DNA from 3 places in the Pseudomonas sp. TH37 genome. Region 2 is predicted to be linked to each of the others. Evidence: predicted binding sites of a transcription regulator. Region 2 holds the regulator's gene; each other region holds the start of a gene.
What was found. The regulator sigma-54, encoded in region 2, starts transcription at its own class of promoters, with help from an activator protein. The targets are predictions, from matches to a motif close to ANTGGCATNNANNTTGCTNT.

Region 1 (8,320 bases), on a different contig from region 2:
ACGATGTCTTGCAGGTTGCGCATGGGGATTTCCAGCTGCCAGGTGCTGAGCAGGCGACCGTCGTCGGTGAGGCCGGTCTGTTCCAGGCTCGACAGTTGATGGCTTTGCAGACGCGAGACAGCCGCCGCTGCCAGGCGCAGCAAGTGTTCCAGATCGCCTTCACCGTCCTGACTTTGCAGCAGACGCTCGGGGAGCGGGAAACTGGTCGGCAATGGTTTGGCGCTGACTTGCCCCAGCATGCCCAAGGCGCTACGCACGAAACTCGGCAGCGCCTGGGCCAAGGTGTTGGCGGCAATAATCGCGTTGAGATTGGTGTTGGCCGGCAGGCCCGGCGTCAGTTGTGCGATCAACTTGAGCAGGTCGCCCTTCATGTCTGGCGTCAGCGTCGGGTTTTGTCCGGTCAGCAGTTTCGCTTCAAGGAACAGGCCGCTGTTGGCCAGCGCCTGAGCCAGGCCTTTGGGCGTGCTCAGTTGCTGAACATCTGGCAGGCCTGCGAGCAATTTGTCCACGGTGGCGCGCAGGTCGCTGGAGGTCTGATCCGACGGCGGCAGGTTTTGCAGGACTTTGATCAAGCCATCCAGAGAGCCCTGGCGGCTTTGCTGGCTGACCAACTGCTGCGTCACCGCCAACTGTTCCTGACGGCTGCTCAACGGGACGAATTTCAGGGTCTGGGTGTCCTGCACCAAGGCGCTGAGCAAAGTGCCGATGCGCAGTGGCGTCGGGCTGTCGATGCTCAGCGTGCTACCGCTCAGCGCGGTGTTGAGCAGGCTCACCATCGAGCGAAACACCGTCGGCTGGTCCGGCGCCTGCGGCATCACCTGAGAGGTCAGTACTTTTCCTTGCAGCAACGTCCCGACCGGCAGTTGCGCCGTGTCGATGCGGGTGAGGGTCGCGACGCTGGAGGCGATGGCCTGTTGCACCGTGATCGCCAGATTGCCCGCCGATGGCTGGGTGATCGCCAGGCTGGTGCCCTGGGGCAACGGCTGAGTGCTGGTGGCCTGGACCGTGGTCTGGCGACCGCTGTCGAGGGTGACCTTGAGCAACAGTTGAAAAGTCTGATCCGTCTGCTTGAGCGAGAGCACTTCAGCCTTGGCGGTTTGCCCAACGGAGATCAGGCCCTCCATCGGCGTCAGCAGCTTGAGTAGCTCACCACTCACCACCAGCGGCCGCGAAGTCGCGGGCGTGGTCTGCGGCAGCGGAAGGATGTTCATTTCGCCTGTCATATGCGGTCACAACCTGTGGAAATTGCGCTCTTTAGAGTCGGGCATGGCATGTATAATGCCGTCCCGATGCAACCGGGGCGCTAAAAACATTGCAATTGATTGACGCAGCTCTCTAAAACGGGCCGCCAATGCATCTATCCTGCATCTCTTTAGCGGCCGCTCCACTGCCGACTTGAACCGCAAAAGGCCCGTGATCTCTTGACCAGTCCTGTCCTGCAAACCGTTGCCCTCGCCTGTGAGCGAGACCTTCGGCTGCTCTTCGAAAATCTCGAATTGAGACTGGCCAGTGGCGAAATGTTGCAAATCAGCGGGCCCAACGGCAGTGGCAAGACCAGTCTTTTACGTCTGCTGTCTGGTTTGATGCAGCCGACCGCCGGTCAAGTGTTGCTCAATGGCCAGCCGCTGAACGATCAGCGTCTTGAACTGGCGCGCAATCTGCTCTGGATCGGCCATGCCGCCGGCATCAAGGATTTGCTGACCCCCGAGGAAAACCTCAGCTGGCTCTGCGCCTTGCATCAACCGGCCTCCCATGAGGCGATCTGGCAGGCGCTGACGGCGGTGGGGCTGCGCGGTTTCGAGGATGTTCCCTGCCACACGCTCTCCGCCGGGCAACAGCGCCGCGTCGCGTTGGCGCGTTTGTATCTGGACAGCCCGCCGCTGTGGATCCTCGATGAGCCGTTCACCGCGCTCGACAAACAAGGCGTGGCGCAACTCGAAGAACACCTGGCTGCGCACTGCGAGCGGGGTGGCATGGTGGTCCTGACCACTCACCACACCCTGACCCGGATGCCGGCCGGCTATCGCGACATTGATTTGGGGAACTGGGCCGTATGAGTGTTTTCGGCCTGTTGGTCGCCCGCGAGGCACGTTTGCTGTTCCGCCGTCCTGCCGAATTGGCGAATCCGTTGGTGTTCTTCGCCATCGTCGTCTCTTTGTTCCCATTGGCGGTCGGCCCCGAGACTCAATTGTTGCAAACCTTGTCCCCGGGGCTGGTCTGGGTGGCAGCACTTTTATCGGTTTTGCTCTCGCTGGACGGGCTTTTCCGCAGTGATTTCGAAGACGGGTCGCTTGAGCAGTGGGTCCTTTCGTCGCACCCCCTGCCTCTTCTGGTGCTGGCCAAGGTACTGGCACACTGGGCCTTTTCCGGCCTGGCGCTGGTTTTGCTCGCACCCTTGCTGGCGTTGATGCTTGGTTTGCCTGCCGCCTGTCTGCCGGTGTTGCTGCTTTCTTTATTGCTGGGTACACCGGTGCTGAGCCTGCTCGGTGCGGTGGGCGCGGCGTTGACGGTAGGATTGAAGCGCGGCGGCCTGTTGCTGGCGTTGCTGATTCTGCCGCTGTACATCCCGGTGTTGATTCTCGGCAGTGGCGCCTTGCAGGCGGCATTGCAGGGCATGCCGGCGACCGGTTATCTCTTGTGGCTTGGTAGCCTGACCGCCCTGGCGATAACCCTGACACCTTTTGCAATAGCTGCTGGCCTGAAGATCAGCGTCGGCGAATAATGAGGTCTGGTTATTTTTTAACCAGTAAAGACCCTTTGGCTGCTTCGTGATGACGAGCAGCAACCGTGATGGAAACAGCAATGAACTGGACCTGGTTTCATAAGCTCGGCTCACCCAAATGGTTTTACGGTATCAGTGGCAAACTGCTGCCGTGGCTGAGCGTCGCGGCGTTGCTACTGATCAGCATCGGTGTGGTTTGGGGGTTGGCCTTCGCGCCGCCGGACTACCAGCAAGGCAACAGCTTTCGGATCATCTATATTCACGTCCCGGCCGCCATGCTGGCGCAGTCCATCTACGTGATGCTGGCCGTGTGCGGCATCGTCGGGCTGGTCTGGAAGATGAAGCTGGCCGACGTCGCCCTGCAATGCGCCGCACCGATCGGTGCCTGGATGACCGCCGTGGCGCTGGTCACCGGCGCGATCTGGGGCAAACCGACCTGGGGTTCGTGGTGGGTCTGGGATGCGCGACTTACGTCCATGCTTATTCTGCTGTTTCTGTACTTCGGTCTTATTGCGCTGGGCAACGCCATCAGCAATCGTGACAGCGCCGCCAAGGCCTGTGCGGTACTGGCAATCGTCGGCGTGATCAACATCCCGATCATCAAATATTCGGTGGAGTGGTGGAACACCCTGCACCAGGGCGCGACCTTCACCCTCACCGAAAAACCGGCAATGCCCGCCGAGATGTGGCTGCCACTGCTGCTGACGGCGCTGGGTTTCTACTGTTTCTTCGGCGCGGTGCTGTTGCTGCGCATGCGCCTTGAAGTGCTCAAGCGCGAAGCCCGGGCGAGCTGGGTGAAAACCGAAGTGCAGAACAGTCTGGAGGTCGCTCGATGAGTTTCGCTTCATTCGGCGACTTTCTCGCCATGGGCCATCACGGCCTGTATGTCTGGTCAGCCTATGGCATTAGCCTGGCGGTGCTGGCCCTCAACGTGGCGGTGCCGATCCTGGCCCGCAAGCGGTATCTGCAACAAGAGGCGCGTCGTCTGCGCCGGGAGAACGGCAAGTGAATCCCCTGCGTAAAAAGCGTCTTATCATCATTTTCGCGATCCTGGTTGGTGTCGGCGCTGCCGTTGGCCTGGCCTTGAGCGCCTTGAAACAGAACATCAATCTGTTCTACACCCCGACCCAGATCGCCAACGGCGAAGCGCCGCAAGACACACGTATCCGCGCGGGTGGCATGGTTGAGAAAGGTTCGCTGCAGCGTTCCGGCGATTCCCTGGACGTGAAATTCATCGTCACCGACTTCAACAAATCCGTGACCATCAGTTATCGCGGCATCCTGCCGGACCTGTTCCGTGAAGGGCAGGGCATCGTTGCCCTCGGCAAGCTCAACGCTGACGGCGTTGTGGTGGCCGACGAAGTGCTGGCCAAGCACGATGAAAAGTACATGCCGCCGGAAGTGACCAAGGCGCTGAAAGACAGCGGTCAGTCGGCCCCTACTCCCGCGAAAGAGGGCTAACTGATGACTTCCTCACTTTATAGTTCAGGGCTGTTCATCCCTGAATTGGGCCACTTGGCCATGATACTGGCGCTGTGTTTCGCGCTGGTTCAAGCCGTGGTGCCATTGCTCGGTGCATGGCGCGGCGACCGCTTGTGGATGAGCCTGGCCCAGCCGGCCGCCTGGGGGCAGTTCGCGTTTCTGCTGTTCGCTTTCGGTTGCCTGACTTACGCGTTCATGGCGGACGACTTCTCCGTTGCTTACGTGGCCAGCAACTCCAACAGCGCCTTGCCGTGGTACTACAAATTCAGCGCCGTCTGGGGCGCTCACGAAGGTTCGTTGCTGCTGTGGGCACTGATCCTCGGCGGCTGGACCTTCGCGGTGTCGGTGTTCTCCCGGCAATTACCGCAAGTGATGCTGGCCCGGGTGCTGGCAGTGATGGGCATGATCAGCACCGGTTTCCTGCTGTTCCTGATCCTGACGTCCAACCCGTTCGCCCGCATCCTGCCGCAGATGCCGACGGATGGTCGCGACCTTAATCCACTGCTGCAAGACATCGGCCTGATCGTTCACCCGCCGATGCTGTACATGGGCTATGTCGGTTTCTCCGTGGCCTTCGCCTTCGCCATTGCTGCGCTGCTGGGCGGCCGCCTCGATGCGGCGTGGGCGCGCTGGTCGCGTCCGTGGACAATCGTGGCCTGGGCTTTCCTCGGTATCGGTATTACGTTGGGCTCCTGGTGGGCCTACTACGAACTCGGCTGGGGCGGCTGGTGGTTCTGGGACCCGGTGGAAAACGCGTCCTTCATGCCTTGGCTGGTGGGCACGGCGCTGATTCACTCGTTGGCGGTCACGGAAAAACGTGGCGTGTTCAAGAGCTGGACGGTGTTGCTGGCCATCGCCGCGTTCTCATTGAGCTTGCTCGGGACTTTCCTGGTACGTTCCGGCGTGCTGACCTCGGTTCACGCCTTTGCGTCCGACCCTGAGCGCGGCGTGTTTATCCTGATCTTCCTGCTGTTTGTGGTCGGTGGTTCGCTGACGCTGTTCGCTCTGCGCGCTCCGGTGGTCAAGAGCCATGTCGGTTTCAACCTCTGGTCCCGGGAAACCCTGCTGCTGGGCAATAACCTGGTGCTGGTGGTGGCCGCTTCGATGATCCTGCTCGGTACCTTGTATCCATTGATCCTCGATGCGATGACCGGCGCCAAACTGTCGGTCGGCCCGCCATACTTCAACGCGCTGTTCATTCCATTGATGGCGTTGCTGATGGTGGTGATGGCGGTCGGCATGCTGGTGCGCTGGAAAGACACCCCGGTCAAATGGCTGATGAGCATGTTGACCCCGGTGTTGCTCGGCAGCGCTGCGCTGGCCGTCGTGGCGGGCGTCGCTTATGGCGATTTCAATTGGGCAGTACTGGCGACATTCATGCTGGCTGCCTGGGTGTTGCTGGCCGGTGTGCGGGATATCTTCGACAAGACCCGTCACAAGGGCCTGATCAAAGGTCTGCCGACTCTGACTCGCAGCTATTGGGGCATGCAAGTCGCACATTTGGGCATTGCCGTGTGCGCGCTGGGTGTCGTGTTGTCGAGCCAGAACAGTGCCGAGCGTGATCTGCGCCTGGCGCCGGGTGAGTCCATGAGCCTGGCCGGTTATCAGTTTGTGTTCGAAGGCGCCAAGCACTTCGAAGGGCCGAACTTCACGTCCGACAAGGGCACCATCCGGGTGATCCGCGATGGCAAGGAAATCAGCGTGCTGCACCCGGAAAAACGCCTGTACACCGTGCAGAACTCGGTGATGACCGAAGCCGGGATCGACGCCGGTTTCACCCGTGACCTTTACGTCGCTCTGGGCGAGCCGCTGGGCGAGGGTGCCTGGGCGGTCCGCGTGCACGTCAAACCGTTCGTGCGCTGGATCTGGTTCGGTGGGTTGCTCACCGGTCTCGGCGGGTTGCTGGCGGCGCTGGATCGCCGTTATCGGGTCAAGGTGAAAAGCCGCGTGCGTGAAGCGCTCGGCATGACGGGAGCCACTGCATGAGACGTTGGTTGATGCTGTTACCACTGGCGATTTTTCTGGTGGTTGCTGTTTTTCTGTATCGGGGTCTGTACCTGGACCCGGCCGAGCTGCCTTCGGCGATGATCAACAAACCGTTCCCGGAGTTTTCGTTGCCTTCGGTGCAGGGTGACAAAACCCTGACCAAAGCGGACCTTCTGGGTAAACCGGCATTGGTCAACGTCTGGGGCACCTGGTGCATTTCCTGCCGGGTCGAGCACCCGGTGCTGAACAAACTGGCCGGGCAGGGCGTGGTGATCTACGGCGTCAACTACAAGGACGTCAACACCGATGCCTTGAAGTGGCTGGCCGAGTTCCACAACCCGTATCAACTGGACATCCGTGACGATGCCGGCACCCTGGGCCTGAACCTTGGCGTGTACGGCGCACCGGAAACCTTCTTCATCGACGCCAAGGGCATCATCCGCGACAAATTCGTCGGCGTGATCGACGAGCAAGTCTGGCGCGAAAAACTGGCGGCCAAATATCAGGCGCTGGTCGACGAGGCCAAGCCATGAGGCGCTGGATCGCCGCCGCCGTGCTGGGTTTGAGCATGGCCGGTGTGGCCCACGCGGCCATCGACACCTATGAGTTCGCCAAAGAAGGCGACCGTGAGCGTTTTCGTGAGCTGACCAAGGAACTGCGTTGCCCCAAGTGCCAGAATCAGGACATCGCCGATTCCAACGCACCGATCGCCGCCGACCTGCGCAAAGAGATTTTTCGCATGCTCGGCGAGGGCAAGGACAACCAGCAAATCATCGATTTCATGGTCGACCGCTACGGTGATTTCGTCCGCTACAAACCTGCCCTCAACGCCAAAACCGCACTGCTCTGGTTCGGCCCCGCCGGCCTGTTGCTGGGCGGTTTTGTGATCATCGCCGTGATCGTCCGCCGTCGTCGCGTGCAACGCACCGACAGCCCGGACACGCTTTCTGCCGAGGAGCGCGAGCGCCTCGACCACCTGTTGGATAAAACCAAGAATGATTGATTTCTGGCTCGCTGCAGGCCTGCTGCTCCTGGTTGCCCTGAGTTTTCTGCTGATCCCTGTTCTGCGTGGTCGTCGCGCTCAGCTTGAAGAGGACCGCACGGCACTGAACGTCGCGCTTTATCAGGAGCGCGTGGCTGAGTTGCAGACTCAGCAGGAAGAGGGCGTGCTCAACGCCGAACAAATGGACACCGGCCGCGCCGAAGCTGCCCGTGAACTGCTCGCCGACACCGAAGGCGTCGAGGCGCCGCGCGTGTCGCGTCTGGGCAAACCGTTGCCATTGCTGGCGGCGATTCTGGTGCCGGTGCTGGGTCTTGGGCTGTACCTGCATTTCGGCGCCAGCGACAAAGTCGAGCTGACCCGCGAATTCGCTCAGGCGCCGCAGTCGATGGAAGAGATGACCCGTCGACTGGAACGTGCGGTTGCCGCCCAACCGGATTCGGCCGAAGGCCTGTACTTCCTCGGCCGCACCTACATGGCTCAGGACCGTCCGGCTGATGCAGCGAAGATCTTCGAACGCACCGTGACCCTGGCTGGTCGTCAGCCGGAACTGCTCGGGCAATGGGCCCAGGCGCAATATTTCGCTGATGGCAAGAAGTGGTCGGACAAGGTTCAGGCACTGACCGACGAAGCGCTGAAAGCTGATCCGAAAGAAGTCACCAGCCTCGGTCTGCTAGGCATCGCGGCCTTTGAAAGTGAGCGTTACCAGGACGCCATCGACTATTGGAATCGCCTGCTGACGCAACTGCCGCCGGATGATAAATCCCGCGTCGCGCTGCAAGGTGGCATTACTCGCGCCGCCGAGAAACTCGAAGCCAGTGGTGGCAAGGTTGCCCAAGCGCCTGCGGCCAAAGCTGCAGCACTGCTCAAAGTGCAAGTCGATCTGGCGCCAGAGCTGAAAGCCAAGGTCCAGCCGGGTGACAGCGTGTTCATCTTCGCCCGCGCCATCTCCGGCCCACCCGCGCCGCTGGCCGCCAAGCGTCTGACCGTTGCCGACTTGCCGGCGACTGTGGAACTGGGTGATGCCGACGCCATGATGCCGCAGTTGAAACTGTCGAACTTCCCTGAAGTCCAACTGGTTGCGCGCATCTCCCGCGCCGGCCAACCGACTGCCGGCGAATGGATCGGTC
Region 2 (10,803 bases):
TACAACGTGATCAATTGGCCCGAAGTCGCCGCGCGTTATCAGGCTGCGCTGGTTTAGGGGGCGTTCTCAACTAGTTTCCCCTCCGCGCCGGGTCTGCTGTTGTGCAGGGCAAGGCGCGAGAAGCGTGGTTTGGTCATTCCAAATAAGCTTCGAGCAACGCAGCCCTGCACAACAGCAGGCCCGGCCCTTCGGGTTGTGCCTTAAAGCGGGCCAGGCTGCGTTGCAGGCCTTGGAAAGGGAACAACCATTCCCAGCGGCCTGCGCCTTGCCTGGCCCGCTTTAAGGCGACAACGCGGAGGGGGAACTAGTTGAGAACGCCCCCTAAGTCTCTATAAAAACAATCCAGGGCTGACTATGGGCACTGAAACACTGGCGGTCGGAAGTGGACGAATGTTTCGTTACGCACTGGGATCGCTGTTACTGCTGGCGGGCATGACGTTATTGGCTGCTCAAGGGCTGAGCTGGCTGGACCTCGAACCGAAACTGCAGCGCGCCCTGCAAGGTGGTGCGATTTGCGCCTTGGGCACCGCTTTGGGCGCGGTGCCGGTGCTGGTGATTCGGCAGATGCCTCAGGTAGTCAGCGACATATTGCTCGGTTTCGGGGCCGGAGTGATGCTCGCGGCGACGGCGTTTTCGCTGATCGTGCCGGGTATTGCCGCGGCCGAAAACCTCGGCCTGACGCCTTGGGCGGCCAGCAGCCTGATCAGCTTCGGCATCATGCTGGGTGCATTCGGGTTGTTTCTGGTGGATCGCAGGGTGTCTGGCGCTACGCCTGAAATGATCGTGGGGACACTGGAGCGATCGGTGATTCCACCGCGGATCTGGTTGTTTGTGTTTGCCATCATCGCCCACAACATCCCCGAAGGCATGGCGGTCGGCGTCTCGGCCGGCGGTGGCATGCCTGACGCCGACAGCCTGGCCATGGGCATCGCCTTGCAGGATGTGCCGGAAGGGCTGGTGATTGCGTTGGTGTTGGCCGGAGCAGGGATGTCGCGGGTCAAGGCGTTCCTGATCGGTGCTGTGTCAGGTTTGGTTGAGCCGGTCTTCGCATTGTTGTGCGCCTGGCTGGTGAGCCTGGCCGAACTGCTGTTGCCTTTAGGGCTGGCACTAGCGGCCGGTGCGATGCTGCTGGTGGTGACTCACGAAGTCATCCCCGAATCGCGCCGCCATGGTTACGACAAACTGGCCAGCCTTGGGCTGCTGATCGGGTTTTGTCTGATGATGGTGATGGATACAGCGTTGGCTTGAGGTGTGCAAACTTGGCGAAGAGGTGCTTTTGTGGCGAGGGAGCTTGCTCCCGTTCGGCTGCGGAGCAGTCGTGAAATCAGCGAATGCGGTTATGTTTGGCGTACAACGGTGGCAGTTTTTGGGGCCGCTTCGCAGCCCGGCGGGAGCAAGCTCCCTCGCCACAAGAGCCTGCGCTGTTCATTCGCCTTCGTCGAAGTAACGGTTGATCAAGTCTGTCAGCGCATCCAGCGCTCTTTGCTCGTCTTCGCCTTCGGTACTGATATAGATTTTGGTGCCCTTGCCTGCAGCGAGCATCATCATGGCCATGATGCTTTTGCCATCGACCGTGGATTCCGGAGTGCGTCCTACTCTGATCGTGCAATCCTTGAACTCACCGGCGACGCCAACGAATTTTGCAGACGCGCGGGCATGCAGGCCCAGCTTGTTGATGATTTCGATTTCCAGAGCAGGCATCGCGATGTGAATCCTTTAGCTGAGGTCGCGGTGGCGGACCTGGACGTTCTTCAGGGTTTTTTGCAGGACCTGACCCAGACGTTCGGTCAGGTAGACAGAGCGGTGATGCCCGCCGGTGCAGCCAATGGCAATGGTGACATAGGCACGGTTGCTGGCGGCAAAGCGGGGCAGCCACTTGAGCAGGTACGAGGAAATGTCCTGGAACATCTCTTCGACGTCAGGCTGTGCCGCCAGGTACTCGGCCACCGGTTGATCGAGCCCGGACTGTGCCCGTAGCTCCGGCTTCCAGTAAGGGTTGGGCAGGCAGCGCACGTCGAACACCAGATCGGCGTCCACCGGCATGCCACGCTTGAACCCGAAAGATTCCACCAGGAACGCAGTGCCCGGTTCCGGCTGATTCAGCAGGCGCAGCTTGATGGTATCGCGCAGCTGATACAGGTTCAGATTGGTGGTATTGACCTTGAGGTCGGCCAGATCGGCGATAGGCCCCAGCAGATTGGTTTCGTCCTGTATCGCCTCCGCCAATGAGCGATTGGCGCTGCTCAGCGGGTGACGACGGCGAGTTTCCGAAAAGCGTTTGAGCAAGGTTTCTTCGTCGGCGTCCAGGTACAGCACATCGCACTGGATATGCCGGCTGCGGACCTCTTCCAGCAATTCGGGGAACCGTGACAGGTGGCTCGGCAGGTTGCGCGCATCAATGGACACGGCCACCAGCGGTTGTGCCAGCTCGGTGTGAATCAGCGCGCGTTCGGCCAGTTCCGGCAGCAAACCAGCAGGCAGGTTGTCGATGCAGTAGTAGCCGTTGTCCTCGAGCACATCGAGGGCGGTACTTTTACCTGAGCCGGAGCGGCCACTGACGATGATCAGGCGCATGATTAGTGACCGTTTTGCTCGTCCAGGACAACCTGATACAAGGCTTCGTTGCTCGGGGCGCTGCGCAGCTTCTCACGCACTTCCTTGCGATCCAGCATGCTGGCGATCTGACGGAGCAATTCCAGGTGTGCATCGGTGGCAGCTTCCGGGACCAGCAGAACGAACAGCAGGTCAACCGGGGCGCCATCAATGGCGTCGAAATCGATAGGGGCTTCCAGGTGCAGCAGCGCACTGATTGGCGAGGTGCAGCCTTTAAGCCGGCAGTGGGGGATGGCGATGCCGTTGCCGAAACCGGTAGAACCGAGTTTCTCACGGGCAATCAGGGCCTCGAATACGTCCTGCATTTCCAGATCCGGTACTTCGCGGTGGATAAGGTTGGCAATTTGCTCGAGGGCTTTCTTTTTACTGCCACCCGGCGCGTTCACTTGGGAACGGCCGGGGGTCAGGATGGTTTCTAGTCGGATCATGGATTGGGGGTGTTAACGACCGGTCGCGCCCTGGAGGAGGCTCTGGGTCTTTTCCTTATGCTTTTTAAGTTGGCGATCCAGCTTGTCGGTCAGCAGGTCGATGGCGGCATACATGTCCGTATGCTCGGCATTGGCGACCACTTCTCCGCCGGGAATATGCAGCGTGGCTTCGATCTTCTGCAGCAGTTTTTCGACGTTCATCGTGACTTGCACATTGGTGATCTTGTCGAAATGCCTCTCTAATCGGTCGAGTTTTTCGCCGATGTAGGTGCGCAGGGGTTCGGTCACTTCCAGTTGGTGTCCACTGATGTTGACTTGCATACAGCTTCTCCTTCGTTGCCAGTGCATAAAGCGGCAGGCAGAAATGCCTGCCACTGGAACGCTGTGGCGAGCCCGGCGGCTACATCAACCGCTTCCGTTCGCTGGAAGGCGCGATCCCCAGGGATTCGCGGTACTTGGCGACGGTGCGACGGGCTACCTGAATGCCTTGTGCCTCCAGTAAACCAGCGATCTTGCTGTCACTCAACGGCTTTTTCTGATTTTCCGCAGCAACCAGTTTTTTGATGATCGCGCGGATCGCCGTGGACGAGCATTCACCGCCTTCGGAGGTACTGACGTGGCTGGAAAAAAAGTATTTCAGTTCATAGATGCCCCGTGGGGTATGCATGAATTTTTGCGTGGTCACCCGTGAAATCGTCGATTCATGCATGCCCACCGCTTCGGCGATGTCGTGCAGCACCAACGGCTTCATGGCTTCGTCACCGTATTCTAGAAAGCCGCGTTGATGCTCGACGATCTGGGTGGCGACTTTCATCAGGGTTTCATTGCGGCTTTGCAGGCTCTTGATGAACCAGCGAGCTTCCTGCAACTGATTACGCATGAAGGTGTTGTCGGCGCTGGTATCGGCGCGGCGCACGAAACCGGCGTATTGGGCGTTGACCCGCAGGCGTGGCACCGATTCCTGGTTCAGCTCCACCAGCCAGCGCTCGTTGTCCTTGCGCACGATCACGTCGGGAACGACGTATTCGGCTTCGGTGGACTCGATCTGTGAGCCCGGGCGCGGGTTGAGGCTCTGGACCAATTCGATGACCTGACGCAGTTCATCTTCCTTGAGCTTCATGCGGCGCATCAGCTGGCTGTAGTCGCGGCTGCCGAGCAGGTCGATGTAATCGGTGACCAGGCGCTTGGCCTCGGCCAGCCAAGGGGTCTTGGCGGGCAGCTGGCGCAGTTGCAGCAGCAGGCATTCGCCGAGATTGCGGGCGCCGATGCCAGCGGGTTCGAATTGCTGGATGCGGTGCAGGACGGCTTCGATTTCGTCCAGTTCGATGTCCAGTTCCGGGTCGAAGGCTTCGAGGATTTCCTCAAGGGTTTCGTCCAGGTAGCCCTGATTGTTGATGCAGTCGATCAGGGTCACGGCGATCAGGCGATCGGTGTCGGACATCGGTGCGAGGTTCAGTTGCCAGAGCAAATGGCTTTGCAGGCTTTCACCGACCGATGTGCGGGTGGTGAAATCCCACTCGTCGTCATCGTTGCTCGGCAGGCTGCTGGCGCTGGTCTGGTAGACGTCTTCCCAGGCCGTGTCGACGGGCAATTCGTTAGGAATGCGCTCATTCCAGTCGCCTTCCTCGAGGTTATCCACCGTTGGGGCGGTTTCCTGGTAGGAGGGTTCCTGAATGTCGGCGTTGGGTTTCTGTTCGGCGCTATCGGCCAAGGGGTCGGCATTATCGAAGTCGTCGCCTTCTTCCTGGCGTTCGAGCATCGGATTGGACTCCAGGGCCTCCTGGATTTCCTGTTGCAGGTCCAGGGTCGACAATTGGAGCAGGCGGATGGCCTGTTGCAGCTGCGGTGTCATCGTCAGCTGCTGGCCCATTCTCAAGACTAGCGATGGTTTCATGGCAGGGGCTTAACACCTTATTCGCCGGCGCACATGCGCCATCCACTACAGGGCGCCGAAGCGCCAAACATAAGCAAATTATATGCCCGAAACTGAAGTGTTTGCCTAGAGCGCTGTAACAATAAAAACTTATTGATTTTTTATTGAAGTGAGCGCTCTCTCGGCGACCCGGGCACCTCAGTGCTTACAGGCGGAACTCATGACCCAGATACACTTCCTTGACCAGTTCATTGGCCAGGATGGTGGCGGAGTCACCTTCAGCGATCAGTTGACCATCGTTGACGATGTAGGCGGTTTCGCAGATATCCAGGGTTTCACGGACGTTATGGTCCGTGATCAGCACACCAATGCCTTTGGCCTTGAGGTGATGAATGATCTGCTTGATATCGCCCACCGAAATCGGGTCCACACCGGCGAAAGGTTCGTCGAGGAGGATGAATTTCGGATTGGTGGCCAGTGCCCGGGCAATTTCCACGCGGCGGCGTTCACCACCGGACAGGCTCATGCCGAGGTTGTCGCGGATGTGGTGGATGTGAAATTCCTGCAGCAGGCTTTCCAGCTCTTGGCGACGACCGGCCTTGTCGAGTTCCTTGCGGGTCTCGAGGATGGCCATGATGTTGTCGGCCACCGACAATTTGCGGAAGATCGACGCTTCTTGCGGAAGATAGCCGATACCCGCCTTCGCACGACCGTGCATCGGCTGGTGGCTGACATCCAGGTCATCGATCAGTACGCGGCCCTGATCGGCCTGTACCAGGCCGACAATCATGTAGAAGCAGGTGGTTTTACCGGCGCCGTTAGGGCCAAGCAGGCCGACGATCTGACCGCTGTCGATGGACAGGCTGACGTCGCGCACGACCTGACGGCTCTTGTAGCTCTTGGCCAGATGCTGAGCTTTCAGAGTTGCCATTACTGGGCCTTTTGCTCGTCAGTTTTCTTCTTCGGCTGGATCACCATGTCGATGCGAGGACGCGCCTCGGTAACCTTGTTACCCGTGGCGCGACCGGCGCTCGCAAGCTTTTTGACCGTGTCGTAGACGATTTTCTCGCCTTGGGTGACGTTGTTGTCTTTATCGATGACTTTGGCGCGATCGATCAGCACGACGCGGTTTTGCGAGGCGTGGTACTGAATAGTCACTCCGTAACCCTGAACAGGCTTGGTGTCGCCCGCCGTTTGCAGTTGCTCGAAGTAGGCGAGGTTGCCTACCGAGGTCACCACGTCGATGTCGCCGGCCGGGGTGCGGGTGATGGTCACGGTGTTACCGGTGACCTTCATCGAGCCCTGCGTAATGATTACATCGCCTTTATAAGTGGCAACGCCATTCTTGTCGTCCAGTTGGGCATCGTCGGCCTGAATGCGGATAGGCTGCTCTTGATCGTTCGGCAGAGCCCAGGCGCTCACGCTTCCCAGTGCTGCGCCCAGACTGAGCAAAATAGGGAGAGTTTTAACGAGCCTCATACTGTCCTCTTACGTTCGATAGCAGGTGTATCCTGCTTTCTTTCAAGTACGCTTTCATTCCGTTGCCTGTCGATACACCGCCGGCGCCGTCGATTCTAACGGGTTGATCGGTCTGCGCATATTGCTGCTGCGGGAACACTGTCATACGGGTGGTGGTAATCAGGGTTTTGCGGTTTTTTTCGTCGAAACGGGTGATACGTACCGAGTCAATCAGCTCGACTTGAGTACCGTCCGGGTTGACTTCGCCGCGCTCGCTCTGGACGTGCCAGGGGAATTCGGTGCCACGGAACATGTTCAGGTCAGGATTGGTCAGCAACGTCACTTCGGTCGCTTTCAGGTGTTCAACCTTGTCCGACGTCATCTCGTATTGCAGTTTGCCGTCGGGCAGGTACTGCACGCTGTGGGCGTTGACGGCGTAATAGTCGATCGCGCTTTCATCGACCTTCACCACCGGTTTGTCGAGGAAGCGTTCCGGGCTGATGTTCCAGTAGCCGACCGCTGCAAAAATCGCTGCGATGCAACCGAACATCAGGATGTTGCGAATCTTTTTGCTCAGCATGATGGGCTCACAGGTACGCGGCGTTGGCCGCATCGAGGCGGCCCTGGGCGCGCAGGATCAATTCGCAGAATTCGCGAGCAGCACCCTCGCCACCGCGGGCCTGGGTGATGCCGTGGGCGTGTTCGCGCACGAAACTGGCAGCGCTGGCCACCGCCATGCCAAGGCCAACACGGCGAATCACCGGCAGGTCTGGCAGGTCGTCGCCAAGGTAGGCCACTTGTTCATAGCTCAGGTTGAGCTGGGCAAGAAGTTCGTCGAGCACCACCAGTTTGTCTTCGCGACCCTGGTACAGGTGTGGAATGCCGAGGTTCTTCGCACGCCGTTCAACCACCGGGGTCTTGCGGCCGCTGATGATAGCGGTCTGCACGCCGGCTGCCATCAACATCTTGATGCCCTGGCCGTCGAGGGTGTTGAAAGTCTTGAATTCGCTGCCGTCTTCGAGGAAGTACAGGCGCCCATCGGTCAGTACGCCGTCGACGTCGAATACCGCCAGTTTGATCTGTTTGCCGCGTTGCAGCAGGTCCGTGCTCATTACATTACTCCCGCACGCAGCAAATCGTGCATGTTCAAGGCGCCGACCGGGCGGTCTTCGCTGTCGACCACTACCAGTGCGTTGATCTTGTGGTCTTCCATGATTTTCAGCGCCTCGGCGGCGAGCATCTCGGCACGTGCGGTCTTGCCGTGGGCGGTCATCACTTCATCAATGGTCGTGCTGTGGATATCAATGGTGCGGTCCAGAGTGCGGCGCAGATCGCCGTCGGTGAAGATCCCGGCGAGTTTTCCATCTGTGCTCAGTACAACGGTCATGCCCAACCCCTTACGGGTCATTTCCATCAAGGCATCCTTGAGCAGCGTACCGCACGTCACTTGCGGTAATTCGGTGCCGGCATGCATGACGTTTTCCACTTTCAGCAACAAGCGACGGCCAAGGGCGCCACCCGGGTGGGAAAAAGCGAAATCTTCAGCGGTAAAACCGCGAGCTTCAAGCAAGGCAACGGCAAGGGCGTCACCCATGACCAGGGCCGCGGTGGTCGACGAGGTAGGTGCCAGATTCAGCGGGCAGGCTTCGTGTTCGACGCTTACATTGAGGTTGACTTCAGCTGCCTTGGCCAGCGGCGACTCGGGGTTACCGGTCAGGCTGATCATTTGAATGCCCTGGCGCTTGATCAGCGGCAGCAAGGTGACGATTTCGTTGGTGGACCCGGAGTTCGACAGCGCCAATATGATGTCATCACGGGTGATCATGCCCATGTCGCCATGGCTGGCCTCGGCCGGATGCACAAAAAACGCCGTGGTGCCGGTGCTGGCCAGGGTGGCGGCAATCTTGTTGCCGATATGTCCCGATTTGCCCATGCCGACCACGACCACGCGGCCTTTGCTGGCCAGAATCATCTCGCAAGCGCGTACGAAATCTGCGTCGATATGGGGCAATAAGCCTTGTACGGCTTCCAGTTCGAGGCGGATGGTACGTTGTGCTGATTGAATCAGGTCGCTGGATTGGTTCATGTCGGAAATCGAATAGCCTGATGAAAAGGCGGCGATTATAACGGTAATGATCAAAACCCTCACGCAAGTTCGTTGCGGTTTGTCATTACTTGTTACCGAATCTCTCTAAATAGATGATTTCAGGCGGTCATGTTGCTGAACATGCCCGGCTTGGGCCTTGGGCGCTTGAGCTTTGCAGTGATATAGTTCGCCGCCAGTTCGGCCTGCCCGGGGGAGGTATGTGCTTTCGCCAGAAAGCCAGGCGTCCGAGTGAGAGGCTGCATCGCAAGGAGTTTAGATGAGTGCCGATAACGCCTACGCGGTCGAGCTGAAGGGACTGACCTTCAAGCGCGGTACGCGCAGCATTTTCAATAACGTCGATATCCGCATACCGCGCGGCAAGGTCACCGGCATCATGGGGCCTTCCGGGTGTGGCAAGACCACGCTGTTGCGGCTGATAGGCGCACAGTTGCGTCCTACCAGCGGCGAAGTCTGGGTCAACGGCCAGAACCTGCCAACGTTGTCGCGCAGCGATCTGTTCGATGCGCGCAAGCACATGGGTGTGTTGTTTCAGAGCGGCGCGTTGTTTACCGATCTTGATGTGTTCGAGAACGTTGCCTTTCCGCTGCGTGTTCATACCGAGCTGCCGGAAGAAATGATCCGCGACATTGTCTTGCTCAAATTGCAGGCAGTGGGCTTGCGTGGCGCCATCGACCTGATGCCTGACGAATTGTCCGGCGGCATGAAACGTCGCGTCGCGCTGGCCCGGGCAATTGCGCTCGATCCGCGAATCCTTATGTATGACGAGCCCTTTGTCGGCCAGGACCCGATCGCCATGGGCGTACTGGTGCGCCTGATCCGCCTGCTCAACGATGCGCTGGGCATCACCAGTATCGTGGTTTCCCACGACCTGGCCGAGACCGCGAGCATCGCTGACCACCTCATTGTGGTGGGCGACGGGCAAGTGTTGGGCCAGGGCACACCCAAGGATTTGATGAAATCGGATGAGCCACGTATTCGTCAATTCTTGACTGGCGAACCCGACGGCCCGGTCGCATACCACTTTCCAGCGCCGGATTACCGCGCAGATCTTCTGGGGAAGCGCTGATGCGCAAGATTTCATTAATAGAAAGAGTACGCCGCTTCGGCTTCGCCGGCATTGATGTGCTGGCGGTGTTCGGGCGTTCGGCGCTGTTCCTGTTTCATGCCTTGCTCGGTCGTGGCGGCATCGGCGGCGGTTTTGGCCTGCTGGTCAAGCAACTGCATTCGGTGGGTGTGATGTCCCTGGTGATCATCGTGGTCTCCGGGGTGTTCATCGGCATGGTGCTGGCGCTGCAGGGTTTTAACATTCTGTCCAGCTACGGTTCGGAGCAGGCCGTCGGGCAGATGGTTGCGCTGACGCTGTTGCGGGAACTGGGGCCGGTGGTCACGGCCTTGCTGTTCGCCGGTCGCGCGGGTTCGGCCCTGACCGCTGAAATCGGCAACATGAAGTCCACCGAGCAATTATCCAGCCTGGAAATGATCGGGGTCGACCCGCTCAAGTACATCATTGCCCCGCGCCTGTGGGCCGGCTTCATTTCCCTGCCGGTGCTGACGATGATTTTTAGCGTGGTGGGTATCTGGGGCGGTTCGTGGGTGGCTGTCGACTGGCTGGGTGTCTATGACGGCTCCTACTGGTCGAACATGCAAAACAGCGTGACGTTTGTCGACGATGTGCTCAACGGTATTATCAAAAGCATCGTTTTTGCCTTCGTCGTGACCTGGATCGCCGTATTCCAAGGCTATGACTGCGAGCCCACTTCCGAGGGGATCAGTCGTGCCACTACCAAGACCGTGGTGTATGCCTCTTTGGCTGTACTCGGCCTGGACTTTATTTTGACCGCCTTGATGTTTGGAGATTTCTGATGCAAAACCGCACCCTGGAAATCGGTGTCGGCCTTTTCTTGCTGGCTGGCATCCTGGCTTTGCTGTTGCTTGCGTTGCGGGTCAGTGGTCTGTCCCCGAGCGCAACCACCGAAACTTATAAACTTTATGCATATTTCGACAATATCGCCGGTTTGACGGTCAGAGCTAAAGTGACCATGGCCGGTGTGACCATCGGCAAGGTCACGGCGATCGATCTGGACCGCGACAGCTTCACCGGTCGGGTGACCATGCAACTGGAAAAGCGCGTAGATAATCTGCCGACTGACTCCACTGCCTCTATCCTGACCGCTGGCCTGTTGGGTGAGAAATACATCGGTATCAGTGTGGGCGGGGAGGAAACCCTGCTCAAGGAGGGTGGAACCATCCACGACACGCAGTCGTCACTGGTACTCGAGGACTTGATCGGTAAATTTCTGCTCAATACCGTTAGCAAAGACGCC
Region 3 (10,803 bases), on a different contig from region 2:
TTTTCCACAACGCAGGCACGTGACCGAGCCAGGCGGTGAAGCCCCATTGCTCGCGACGCAGGTTCGGCGCCATGTCGGCGGCGATCATCGCCGCTTCGACCAGGAACGTACCGACACCGCACATCGGGTCAGCCAGCGCGCCGCCATCGGCGGCAATTCGTGGCCAGCCGGAACGGATCAGAATCGCCGCCGCGAGGTTTTCCTTCAGCGGCGCCGCGCCCTGCTGCAAGCGGTAACCGCGCTGGTGCAGGCTGTGGCCGGAAAGGTCGAGGGACAAAATCGCTTCACCACGGTCCAGGCGCAGGTGAATGCGCAGGTCGGGGTTGAGCTTGTCGATGGACGGACGATCGCCTTGCGGGGTGCGCAGTTTATCGACGATCGCATCCTTGACCTTCAAAGCGCCGAAGTGCGTGTTGTCGATACCCGAACCGTGACCGCTGAATTCGACGGCCAGGGTGCCATCGTTGAGCATGTGGTCTTGCCACTCGATATCCAGCACGCCGTGGTAGAGGTCTTCGGCGTCCTTCATCGGGAAACGCTTGAGCACCAGCAGCACGCGGTTCGCCAGACGCGACCACAGACACAGGCGATAGGCGGTTTCCATGGTGGCCATGCCGCGCACAGCCGAGGTGTGCTCACGTGCTTCCTCAAGGCCAAGCCCGACGGCTTCCTCGATGAGCAGGCCTTCAAGGCCTTTGGGGCAAGTGAGGAAGAGTTCGAAACGATCGGACATGGTAATTCCAGAGCCTTTAGCTAAGTGAACCGGCAACGCATTGCCGATCCGGTTTTCAATCAGGCGTTTTTCTAACAGAACGCCCGCGTGGCACGAAGGTGTGCCGTCCCACCCTGGCTGCTCGGGTTAAAAGAGCTTAGATGCCAGGACAGATATAAAAGTTGATGCAACAAAATGTCATAAGTCGACCCTTCGTCGAATAGTCCCCAAGTGAACGGGTGTCATTCTCGTTAAAGGCCTCACCCCTCTCATCCAGTGCAGGGCCGATCATACCGGGGTTTGGCCAATAAACACGGGACAAATATCGTGTTACTTATGGCCATAGCATCTTTATGGTTACGTTCTTATGACAAAACGATCATTCCCTCGATGTGACGCATTGGTTAGAACTCAACACAGGTTGACGTCGCAACGGCGTCAACACCTTGGCTCGCGACGCCGGCAGCGAGCCGCCAACGGCAGGATTTTTCTGCCTGACCTCGATTGAGGTCGACGCGATAAATACAGTCAACAAGTGAGGGCAACACCCTATGAGAAGACTTAAGCGTGATCCGTTGGAAAGAGCATTTTTGCGCGGATATCAATATGGCGTTGGTGGTAAATCCCGTGAGCTTTGCCCTTTTACTCTACCGTCGGTACGCCAAGCCTGGATCAATGGCTGGCGAGAAGGACGCGGCGACAACTGGGACGGTATGACCGGCACTGCGGGAATCCACAGACTCAACGAACTTCACGCCGTCGGCTAATACAGGGCACACACTCCGACACGACAATCTGATTACGCAACGACTTAACCACGCACGTCCCATCCGGACGGCGGGCTTCGGCCCAAGGGCTCCTTCGAGGAGCCCTTTTTTATGTCTGATCCAAATTCAGCGAAGAAACAAATTGTGGCGAGGGGGCTTGCCCCCGTTGGGCTGCGAAGCGGCCCCAAAATCAGACAACGCGGTGAATCAGAGAGAACACGGACACAGGGTTTACGACTGCTTCGCAGCCGAACGGGGGCAAGCCCCTCGCCACACAAGCCCTCGCCACAAGTCTCCTACCCTGGGATTAGCGCAGCGCGGCGATGGCATCCACCGATTCACGAATCAACGCCGGGCCTTTATAGATGAAGCCGGAGTAGAGCTGCACCAAACTCGCACCCGCGGCGATTTTCTCAGCCGCGTGCTTGCCTTCAGTGATGCCGCCCACGGCGATGATCGGCAAACGACCGGCCAGTTCCGCCGCCAGCACCTTCACAGTGTGAGTGCTCTTGTCGCGAACCGGTGCACCGGACAAACCGCCCGCCTCGTCACCATGCTCCATACCTTCGACACCAACGCGGCTCAGGGTGGTGTTGGTGGCGATCACCGCGTCCATCCCGGTTTCGATCAACGCTTGGGCGACTTGAGCGGTTTCTTCATCGGTCATGTCCGGTGCGATCTTGATCGCCAGCGGAACATGCTTGCCGTGACGCAGGGCCAGTTCCGCCCGGCGGGTGGCCAGGTCGGCGAGCAATTGCTTGAGCGAATCGCCGAATTGCAGGCTGCGCAGGCCCGGGGTGTTCGGCGAGCTGACGTTGACCGTCACGTAGCTGGCGTGGGCATAGACCTTATCCAGGCAGATCAGGTAGTCGTCGACCGCACGCTCAACCGGCGTATCGAAATTCTTGCCGATGTTGATGCCCAGCACGCCCTTGTACTTGGCCGCTGCCACGCGAGCGAGCAAGTGATCGACACCGAGGTTGTTGAAGCCCATGCGATTGATGATCGCCTCGGCGTCCGGCAAGCGGAAAATCCGTGGTTTCGGGTTGCCCGGTTGCGGACGCGGCGTAATGGTGCCGATTTCGACGAACCCGAAACCCAATTGGGCAAATCCATCGATCGCTGCGCCGTTTTTGTCCAGACCGGCCGCCAAACCCACCGGGTTCGGGAACTCCAGGCCCATGACCGTTACCGGCAGTTTCGCTGGCGCCTTGCACAGCAAGCCGTTAAGGCCCAAACGCCCGCCCGCGCCGATCAGGTCCAGGGACAGATCGTGGGAGGTTTCCGGGGAAAGTTTGAACAACAGCTGACGGGCCAGGGTGTACATGGGCAGGCTTGACTCGGTTGGCGATGAGAGGCGGCGATTATAGCCGCGCATCAGGGCTTCACGCGAGGCGCGCAACAAAATCAGCCAGCGATGGCATATGCCTTGCACCGTCAGAGGCATCAGCACTCATGCCAACGGCGGGATGAGTGGAAGGACAATGGCGTCGTCACCCGGCTTTGCCCACGCAAGGGCCTTGGGACGACGCTTTTTTTTGGAAGGTGCGAAATCGATGAACGAACCATCAGCCGGCCCACTGGCCTGGGTCAATGGCAGCGATGCCCCGGAAAAAACCGCAATCAACCTCGGCTTCATGGCCCTGAGCGACTGCGCCTCAGTGGTGGTCGCGGCCACTCAGGGCTTCGCCCAACCGTACGGCCTGACCCTGAACCTCAAGCGCCAATCGTCCTGGGCCAACCTGCGAGACAAACTGGTCAGCGGCGAACTCGACGCCGCCCACAGCCTGTACGGCCTGATTTACGCCGTGCATCTGGGGATCGGCGGCGTAGCCTCCACCGACATGGCCGTGCTCATGGGCCTGAACCAGAACGGCCAGAGCATCAACCTCTCCCACGGTTTGCAGGCCCTGGACGTGACCAGTCCTGAAGCACTGGACCGGCACGTGCACCAAAGTCGCCCAAAATTGACCTTCGCCCAGACATTTCCTACGGGCACCCACGCCATGTGGCTGTATTACTGGCTCGCGAGCCAGGGTATTCATCCATTGCAGGATGTCGACAGCGTAGTGGTGCCGCCGCCGCAAATGGTCGCGCACCTGCAAGCCGGGCGCATCGACGGTTTCTGCGTCGGCGAACCATGGGCAGCCAGTGCGGTGCAACAGAATCTCGGGTTTACGATGGCCACCAGCCAGACCCTCTGGCCCGATCACCCGGAAAAAGTCCTCGGCTGCACCCGCGCGTTCGTCGAGCAATACCCCAACACCGCCCGGGCGTTGGTGATGGCGATCCTCGAAGCCAGCCGATTCATCGAAGCCAGCCGCGAAAATCGCCGCAGCACCGCGCAACTGTTGAGTGCGCCTGAGTATCTGGATGCACCGCTCGATTGCATCGAACCGCGCTTGCTCGGTGACTACGCCGATGGTTTGGGCAATCGCTGGCAAGACCCGCACGCCATGCGTTTCCACGGTGGTGGCGAGGTCAATTTTCCGTATCTGTCCGACGGTATGTGGTTCATGACCCAGTTCCGCCGCTGGGGTTTGTTGCGTGACGACCCGGATTACCTCGGCGTGGCCCGTCAGGTCCAGCAACTAGACTTATACCGTGAGGCCGCCACCGCTGTCGGTGTGCCCGCCCGGTGCCAGGAAATGCGCAGCAGTCAACTGATCGACGGCAAAGTCTGGGACGGCTCGGACCCGGCCGGCTATGCCCGCAGCTTCACGCTGCACGCCATGAGCGACAGCGCTCCCCTTCTCGCCAGCCGCTGACAGGAGCCTACGAATATGTTGCGTATCCTGCTGATCAATGACACTGCGAAAAAAGTAGGGCGTCTGAAGGCGGCCCTGACCGAAGCCGGGTTCGAGGTCATCGACGAGTCCGGCCTGACCATTGACCTGCCCGCGCGCGTCGAAACGGTGCGCCCGGACGTGATCCTGATCGATACCGAATCACCGAGCCGCGATGTGATGGAGCAAGTGGTGCTGGTGACCCGTGACCAACCACGGCCGATTGTGATGTTCACCGACGAGCACGATCCCGACGTGATGCGCCGCGCGATCAAGTCCGGCGTCAGTGCCTACATCGTCGAAGGCATTCACGCACAACGCTTGCAGCCGATTCTCGACGTGGCCATGGCGCGCTTTGAAAGCGACCAGGCCCTGCGCGCGCAACTGCACGCCCGCGACCAGCAACTGGCCGAGCGCAAGCGCATCGAGCTGGCCAAGGGGCTGCTGATGAAGATGAAGGACTGCAACGAAGAAGAGGCCTACACCCTGATGCGCCGCCAGGCCATGAGCCGCCAGCAGAAGCTGATACAGGTGGCGGAGCAGATCATTGCCATGAGTGAGTTGTTGGGCTGATCCGATCATTGTGGCGAGGGGGCTTGCCCCCGTTGGGCAGCGAAGCGGCCCCTTAAATTCCGTCATATAGACCTCGCACAAAGGTCTTGCGACGGCTTCGCCGCCGAACGGGGCGATGCGGCGTTCCGACAAGCCCCCTCGCCACAAAAGCAGATTGTTGGCACAAATCTCGCTAAGTAAATCACTGCAAGGTAACCAACGGCGGTTGCCCCACCTACGACAAAGACGTCGCTCACCTCATTCGCCCCCTTGGCGGATCGGGTAGCGGCGTTTTTCCGTTTTGGCCCCAGAGACCGGGGCTGGTGGTGCGGCCTTTGTGGCGCCCCACCTGCAAGCTCATGACTCCTTCTTGATACGCCTGACAGCTGAGGTGCGCGATGAATTCAAGCTTCTGGAAATCCGGCCATACCCCGACCCTGTTCGCAGCCTTCCTCTATTTCGACCTGAGCTTCATGGTCTGGTACCTGCTCGGCCCAATGGCGGTGCAGATCGCCGCCGATTTGCACCTGACCACCCAACAGCGCGGGCTGATGGTGGCCACGCCGATTCTGGCCGGGGCCGTGTTGCGCTTTGCGATGGGCCTGCTGGCTGATCGCCTGTCGCCAAAAACCGCCGGACTGATCGGCCAGGTGATCGTCATCTGCGCCCTGTTCGTCGCCTGGAAAGTCGGCATCCACAGTTACGAGCAGGCGCTGTTGCTGGGCCTGTTCCTCGGCATGGCCGGTGCATCCTTCGCCGTCGCCCTGCCGTTGGCCTCGCAATGGTATCCGCCCCAGCACCAAGGCAAAGCCATGGGCATCGCCGGTGCCGGTAACTCGGGCACCGTCCTCGCAGCCTTGATCGCCCCGGTACTGGCCGCTGCATTTGGCTGGAGCAACGTGTTCGGCTTCGCCCTGATCCCGCTGATCCTGACCCTGATCATCTTCTACTGGCTGGCAAAGAATGCGCCTGAGCGCCCGAAACCCAAGTCCGTGTCTGACTATTTCAAGGCCCTGGGTGATCGCGACAGCTGGTGGTTCATGTTTTTCTACAGCGTGACCTTCGGTGGCTTCATCGGTCTGGCCAGTGCCCTGCCCGGCTACTTCAACGACCAATACGGCCTGAGCCCGGTGACCGCCGGCTACTACACTGCTGCGTGTGTGTTCGGTGGCAGCCTGATGCGTCCTTTGGGCGGCGCGCTGGCGGATCGCTTCGGCGGGATTCGCACCCTGCTGGCGATGTACACCGTGGCGGCGATCTGCATTGCGACAGTGGGTTTCAATCTGCCAAGTTCCTACGCTGCATTGGCGCTTTTCGTCTGCACCATGCTCGGTTTGGGTGCAGGCAACGGTGCGGTATTCCAGTTGGTCCCGCAGCGTTTCCGTCGGGAGATCGGTGTGATGACCGGGCTGATCGGTATGGCCGGCGGCATCGGTGGCTTCGCATTGGCAGCCGGCATGGGCGCAATCAAACAAAGCACTGGCAGCTATCAACTGGCATTGTGGTTGTTCGCCAGCCTTGGCGTACTTGCCTGGTTCGGTCTGCACGGTGTGAAACGTCGCTGGAGGACCACTTGGGGTTCGGCAGCCGTCACCGCTGCACGGGTGTGAGGACTGAATGAGCCTGCAACTGAGCTTCGCCGAACACAGCGCCATCGGCCCCCGCGAGGAGAACCAGGACGCCCTGCGCCTGGTCACTCCGGCCCCGGCGCTGGCGGCGAGCAAGGGTTACCTGTTCGCCATCGCCGACGGCGTCAGCCAATGTGCCGATGGCGGGCTCGCAGCCCGTTCAACCTTGCAGGCCTTGGCGCTGGACTACTACGCCACCCCGGAAACCTGGGGCGTCGCCCAGGCATTGGACCGTCTGCTACTGGCGCAAAATCGCTGGTTGCAGGCTAACGGCGGCGGGCAACCGCTGCTGACCACGGTCAGTGCTTTGGTGATGCGCGGCCGGCGTTTCACCCTGGCGCATGTCGGCGATTGCCGGGTTTATCGCTGGCACGCCGACACGCTGCAACGGGTGAGTGAGGATCACGTCTGGGACCAACCGGGCATGCAACATGTGCTCAAACGGGCCTTGGGGCTGGATCAACACCTGGTGCTGGACTTTCTCGATGGCGAACTGCGCCTGAACGAGAGTTTCGTGCTGCTCAGCGACGGCATCTGGGCCGTGCTGGGCGACACCGCCATTGCAGGCATTTTGCGGGATCAGCCTGACCTGAACAGTGCCGCGCAGACCCTGGTCAGCGCTGCGCACCTGGCCGGCAGTCAGGACAATGCCAGCGCCCTGCTGGTGCGGGTCGATGCCCTCGGTGAAACCAGCATTGGCGATGCACTGATTCATCTGCAGCAATGGCCACTCCCGCCGGCGCTGAAGCAGGGCCAGACCTTCGAAGGCTGGCAGGTCGAAGGGATCCTCGGCCAGAGCCAGCAATCGCTGCTCTACCGGGTGCGCGACGCACAACAACAGCCCTGGCTGCTGAAAACCTTGCCCAGTGCGCTCCGCGACGATCACCAGGCCGGGCAGGCGTTGTTGTCGGAGGAATGGTTTCTCAAGCGTGTGGCCGGGCGGCATTTTCCTGAAGTCCATGCCGCCAGTCAGCGTCAGCATTTGTACTACGTGATGCGGGAATATTCCGGATCTACCTTGGCTGAGCTGCATGAGCGTGTCGCAACGCTGCCACTGGCTCAATGGCTGGACCTGGCCGAACGCCTGCTGCGGGCCATCGGCATCTTGCATCGGCGGCAGATTCTGCATCGCGATATCAAACCGGAGAACCTGCTGCTGGGGGACGACGGCGAGTTGCGCCTGCTGGATTTCGGCCTCGCCTACTGCCCCGGGCTGTCTGAAGATCAAGCCTGCGCCCTGCCCGGAACGCCCAGCTATATCGCACCGGAAGCCTTTCGAGGTGACGCTCCTACACCGCAACAGGATTTGTATGCGGTCGGCGTAACCTTGTATTACCTGCTGACCGGGCATTATCCCTACGGCGAAATCGAAGCGTTCCAGCGCCCTCGGTTTGGTGTGCCTGTCAGCGCCAGTCGCTACCGGCCCGACCTGCCGGAATGGATTGCGCAAAGTCTGGAGCGCGCGGTGGCGGCGGCTCCAGATCAGCGTTTTGAAACGGCGGAAGAATGGTTGCTACTGCTGGAACAGGGAGAACGACGCAGCTTGAGCGTGCGCCCCAGACCGTTGCTGGAGCGAGAACCGCTGAAGGTCTGGCGGACGTTGGCGCTGGTGTCGTTGCTGGTAAATCTGGTGCTGCTGTTTTTGCTGTTTCACGGTTGAGTTTTGCACTGAACCCAAAAGATCAAAAGATCGCAGCCTGCGGCAACCCTACGGGTGCCCACGATCTCCTGCAGGAATGACCGCAGGCTGCGATCTTTTGACTTTTCTGCTTCAAAAACGGGCATAGCGCATTGAACCGGTGCACGCAAACACCCTCCTCCCACGCTGAAAGCCCATAAATTCGGCATTTGTGCGACTTGGCACAACCGCTGCATTACCTTTCCCAACATACATAAAGCCCAACCTTCAACGTGGAAGGCTGCGCTGCCCGAGAGAACGGGACAAGGACAAAGGCGTCCTCGCTAGTTAACTAGCGGGACGCCTTTTTTTGTTTGCGCAAAATTTTGTCGAGCAAGGCCTGAATGCCCTGATGAGGCAGGCCCGAGCTCCCCGGAGAACCTGATGAAAAAACTAAAACTAGTGATGATCGGCAACGGCATGGCCGGGGTTCGTACCCTGGAAGAACTGCTCAAGCTGAGTAATGAGCTGTACGACATCACGGTCTTCGGCGCCGAACCCCATACCAACTACAACCGCATCCTGCTGTCGCCTGTACTGGCTGGCGAACAGACGTTCGAAGAGATCGTGCTCAACGATCTGGACTGGTACCTGGAAAACAACATCAAGCTGCTGCTCAACCGCAAAGTGGTGGAGATCGACCGGGTCAAACGCCGGGTCATCGCCGAGGACGGCACCGAGGCCGAATACGACCGCCTGCTGATTGCCACCGGTTCGACCCCGTTCATCCTGCCGATCCCCGGCAATACCTTGCAGGGCGTGATCGGCTACCGCGACATTGCCGACACCCAAGCGATGATCGACACCGCCAAGACCCACAAGCACGCCGTGGTCATCGGCGGCGGCCTGCTGGGTCTTGAAGCCGCCAACGGCCTGATGCTGCGCGGCATGCACGTCACCGTGGTGCACATCGGCGAATGGCTGCTGGAACGGCAACTGGACAAAACCAGTGGCCAACTCCTGCAAACCGCCCTGGAAGCCCGAGGCCTGCATTTCCGCCTGTGCGAACAGACCCAGGCCCTGCACGATGCCGGCAATGGTCGGGTAGGCTCGGTGCAGTTCAAGAACGGCGACATCATCCCCGCCGATCTGGTGGTGATGGCCGCCGGTATTCGCCCCAATACAGAACTCGCGGAAAAATCCGGCATCCCGTGCAACCGCGGGATTCTGGTCAACGACACGATGCAAACCTACGACCCTCGGGTCTATGCCATCGGCGAATGCGCCAGCCACCGTGGCATCGCCTACGGCCTGGTCGCGCCGCTCTTCGAACAGGCCAAGGTATGCGCCAACCACCTCGCCCAACTGGGTTTCGCCACCTACAAGGGTTCGGTGACTTCGACCAAATTGAAAGTCACCGGCATCGACCTGTTTTCTGCCGGCGACTTCATGGGCGGCGAAGGCACCGAGACCATCACCCTCTCCGACCCGATCGGCGGGGTCTACAAAAAACTGGTGATCAAGGATGACGTGCTGGTCGGGGCCTGTCTGTACGGCGATACAGCCGATGGCGGTTGGTATTTCCGGCAGATCCGTGAGAACCATGGCATCGGCGAGATCCGCGATCACCTGATGTTCGGCGAAAACGCCTTGGGCGACGTAGGACACCAAGGCCAGGACAAAGCCATGAGCATGGCCGACACCGCCGAAGTCTGCGGCTGCAATGGCGTGTGCAAGGGCACCATCGTCAAGGCCATCCAGGAGCACGGTCTGTTCAGCGTCGATGACGTGAAAAAACACACCAAAGCCGCCAGTTCCTGCGGTTCCTGCGCCGGTCTTGTCGAACAGATCCTGATCAACACCGTGGGCGGTGCGGCGGACGTCAAACCGAAAAGCGAAAAAGCCATCTGCGGTTGCAGCGACCTCAATCACGGGCAAATCCGCCAAGCCATCCGCGACCAGCACCTGCTGACCATCGCCGGCACCATGAGCTACCTGAACTGGCGCACCCCGAACGGTTGCGCCACGTGTCGTCCGGCCCTCAACTACTACCTGATTTCCACCTGGCCGGGCGAAGCCAAGGACGATCCACAATCGCGCCTGATCAACGAACGCGCCCACGCCAACATTCAGAAAGACGGCACTTACTCTGTAGTCCCGCGGATGTGGGGCGGTGTGACCAATCCTTCAGAGCTGCGGCGCATTGCCGACGTGGCCGATAAGTACAACGTGCCAATGGTCAAGGTCACCGGCGGCCAGCGCATCGACTTGCTGGGGATCAAAAAGCAGGACCTGCCAGGCGTCTGGAAAGACCTGGACATGCCCTCCGGCCACGCCTACGGCAAATCCATCCGCACCGTAAAAACCTGCGTCGGCAGCGAGTTCTGCCGCTTCGGCACCCAGAACTCCACGCAACTGGGCATCGAGCTTGAGCACGACCTGTTCAACATGTGGTCGCCGCACAAAGTGAAACTGGCCGTCTCCGGTTGCCCACGCAACTGCTCGGAAGCGGGAATCAAGGACGTCGGAATTATCGGCGTGGACTCCGGCTGGGAGATGTACATCGGTGGCAATGGCGGGATCAAAACCGAAGTCGCGGAGTTCTTCGTCAAACTGAAAACCGCCGAAGAAGTGCGCGAATACAACGGCGCGTTCCTGCAGCTGTATCGCGAAGAAGCCTTCTACCTCGAGCGCACCGTGCATTACCTGCAACGGGTCGGCATGGAACACATCAAGAAAG

Region 1: the regulator sigma-54 is predicted to act here: its motif matches at 1,267-1,286, upstream of JFU11_RS01795 (flagellar hook-length control protein FliK).
Region 3: the regulator sigma-54 is predicted to act here: its motif matches at 2,896-2,915, upstream of JFU11_RS00465 (CmpA/NrtA family ABC transporter substrate-binding protein).

Annotation. Positions count from the first base shown of each region.
Region 1 covers NZ_JAEKFD010000001.1:369,867-378,186, reverse strand. The annotation lists gene JFU11_RS01795 (flagellar hook-length control protein FliK) at 1-1,223, opposite strand, end outside; gene ccmA (cytochrome c biogenesis heme-transporting ATPase CcmA) at 1,422-2,057, shown strand; gene ccmB (heme exporter protein CcmB) at 2,054-2,722, shown strand; gene JFU11_RS01780 (heme ABC transporter permease) at 2,803-3,558, shown strand; gene ccmD (heme exporter protein CcmD) at 3,555-3,731, shown strand; gene ccmE (cytochrome c maturation protein CcmE) at 3,728-4,183, shown strand; gene JFU11_RS01765 (heme lyase CcmF/NrfE family subunit) at 4,187-6,190, shown strand; gene JFU11_RS01760 (DsbE family thiol:disulfide interchange protein) at 6,187-6,723, shown strand; gene JFU11_RS01755 (cytochrome c-type biogenesis protein) at 6,720-7,193, shown strand; gene ccmI (c-type cytochrome biogenesis protein CcmI) at 7,186-8,320, shown strand, end outside.
Region 2 covers NZ_JAEKFD010000008.1:129,682-140,484, reverse strand. The annotation lists gene JFU11_RS20315 (superoxide dismutase) at 1-57, shown strand, start outside; gene JFU11_RS20310 (ZIP family metal transporter) at 355-1,248, shown strand; gene JFU11_RS20305 (HPr family phosphocarrier protein) at 1,426-1,701, opposite strand; gene rapZ (RNase adapter RapZ) at 1,717-2,574, opposite strand; gene ptsN (PTS IIA-like nitrogen regulatory protein PtsN) at 2,577-3,041, opposite strand; gene raiA (ribosome-associated translation inhibitor RaiA) at 3,054-3,362, opposite strand; gene JFU11_RS20285 (RNA polymerase factor sigma-54) at 3,442-4,935, opposite strand; gene lptB (LPS export ABC transporter ATP-binding protein) at 5,120-5,845, opposite strand; gene lptA (lipopolysaccharide transport periplasmic protein LptA) at 5,845-6,393, opposite strand; gene lptC (LPS export ABC transporter periplasmic protein LptC) at 6,380-6,952, opposite strand; gene JFU11_RS20265 (HAD family hydrolase) at 6,960-7,484, opposite strand; gene JFU11_RS20260 (KpsF/GutQ family sugar-phosphate isomerase) at 7,484-8,458, opposite strand; gene JFU11_RS20255 (ATP-binding cassette domain-containing protein) at 8,736-9,545, shown strand; gene mlaE (lipid asymmetry maintenance ABC transporter permease subunit MlaE) at 9,545-10,342, shown strand; gene mlaD (outer membrane lipid asymmetry maintenance protein MlaD) at 10,342-10,803, shown strand, end outside.
Region 3 covers NZ_JAEKFD010000001.1:109,437-120,239, forward strand. The annotation lists gene rlmKL (bifunctional 23S rRNA (guanine(2069)-N(7))-methyltransferase RlmK/23S rRNA (guanine(2445)-N(2))-methyltransferase RlmL) at 1-733, opposite strand, end outside; gene JFU11_RS00455 (ribosome modulation factor) at 1,264-1,479, shown strand; gene JFU11_RS00460 (quinone-dependent dihydroorotate dehydrogenase) at 1,787-2,806, opposite strand; gene JFU11_RS00465 (CmpA/NrtA family ABC transporter substrate-binding protein) at 3,036-4,247, shown strand; gene JFU11_RS00470 (ANTAR domain-containing protein) at 4,263-4,838, shown strand; gene JFU11_RS00475 (nitrate/nitrite transporter) at 5,216-6,427, shown strand; gene JFU11_RS00480 (bifunctional protein-serine/threonine kinase/phosphatase) at 6,435-8,105, shown strand; gene nirB (nitrite reductase large subunit NirB) at 8,508-10,803, shown strand, end outside.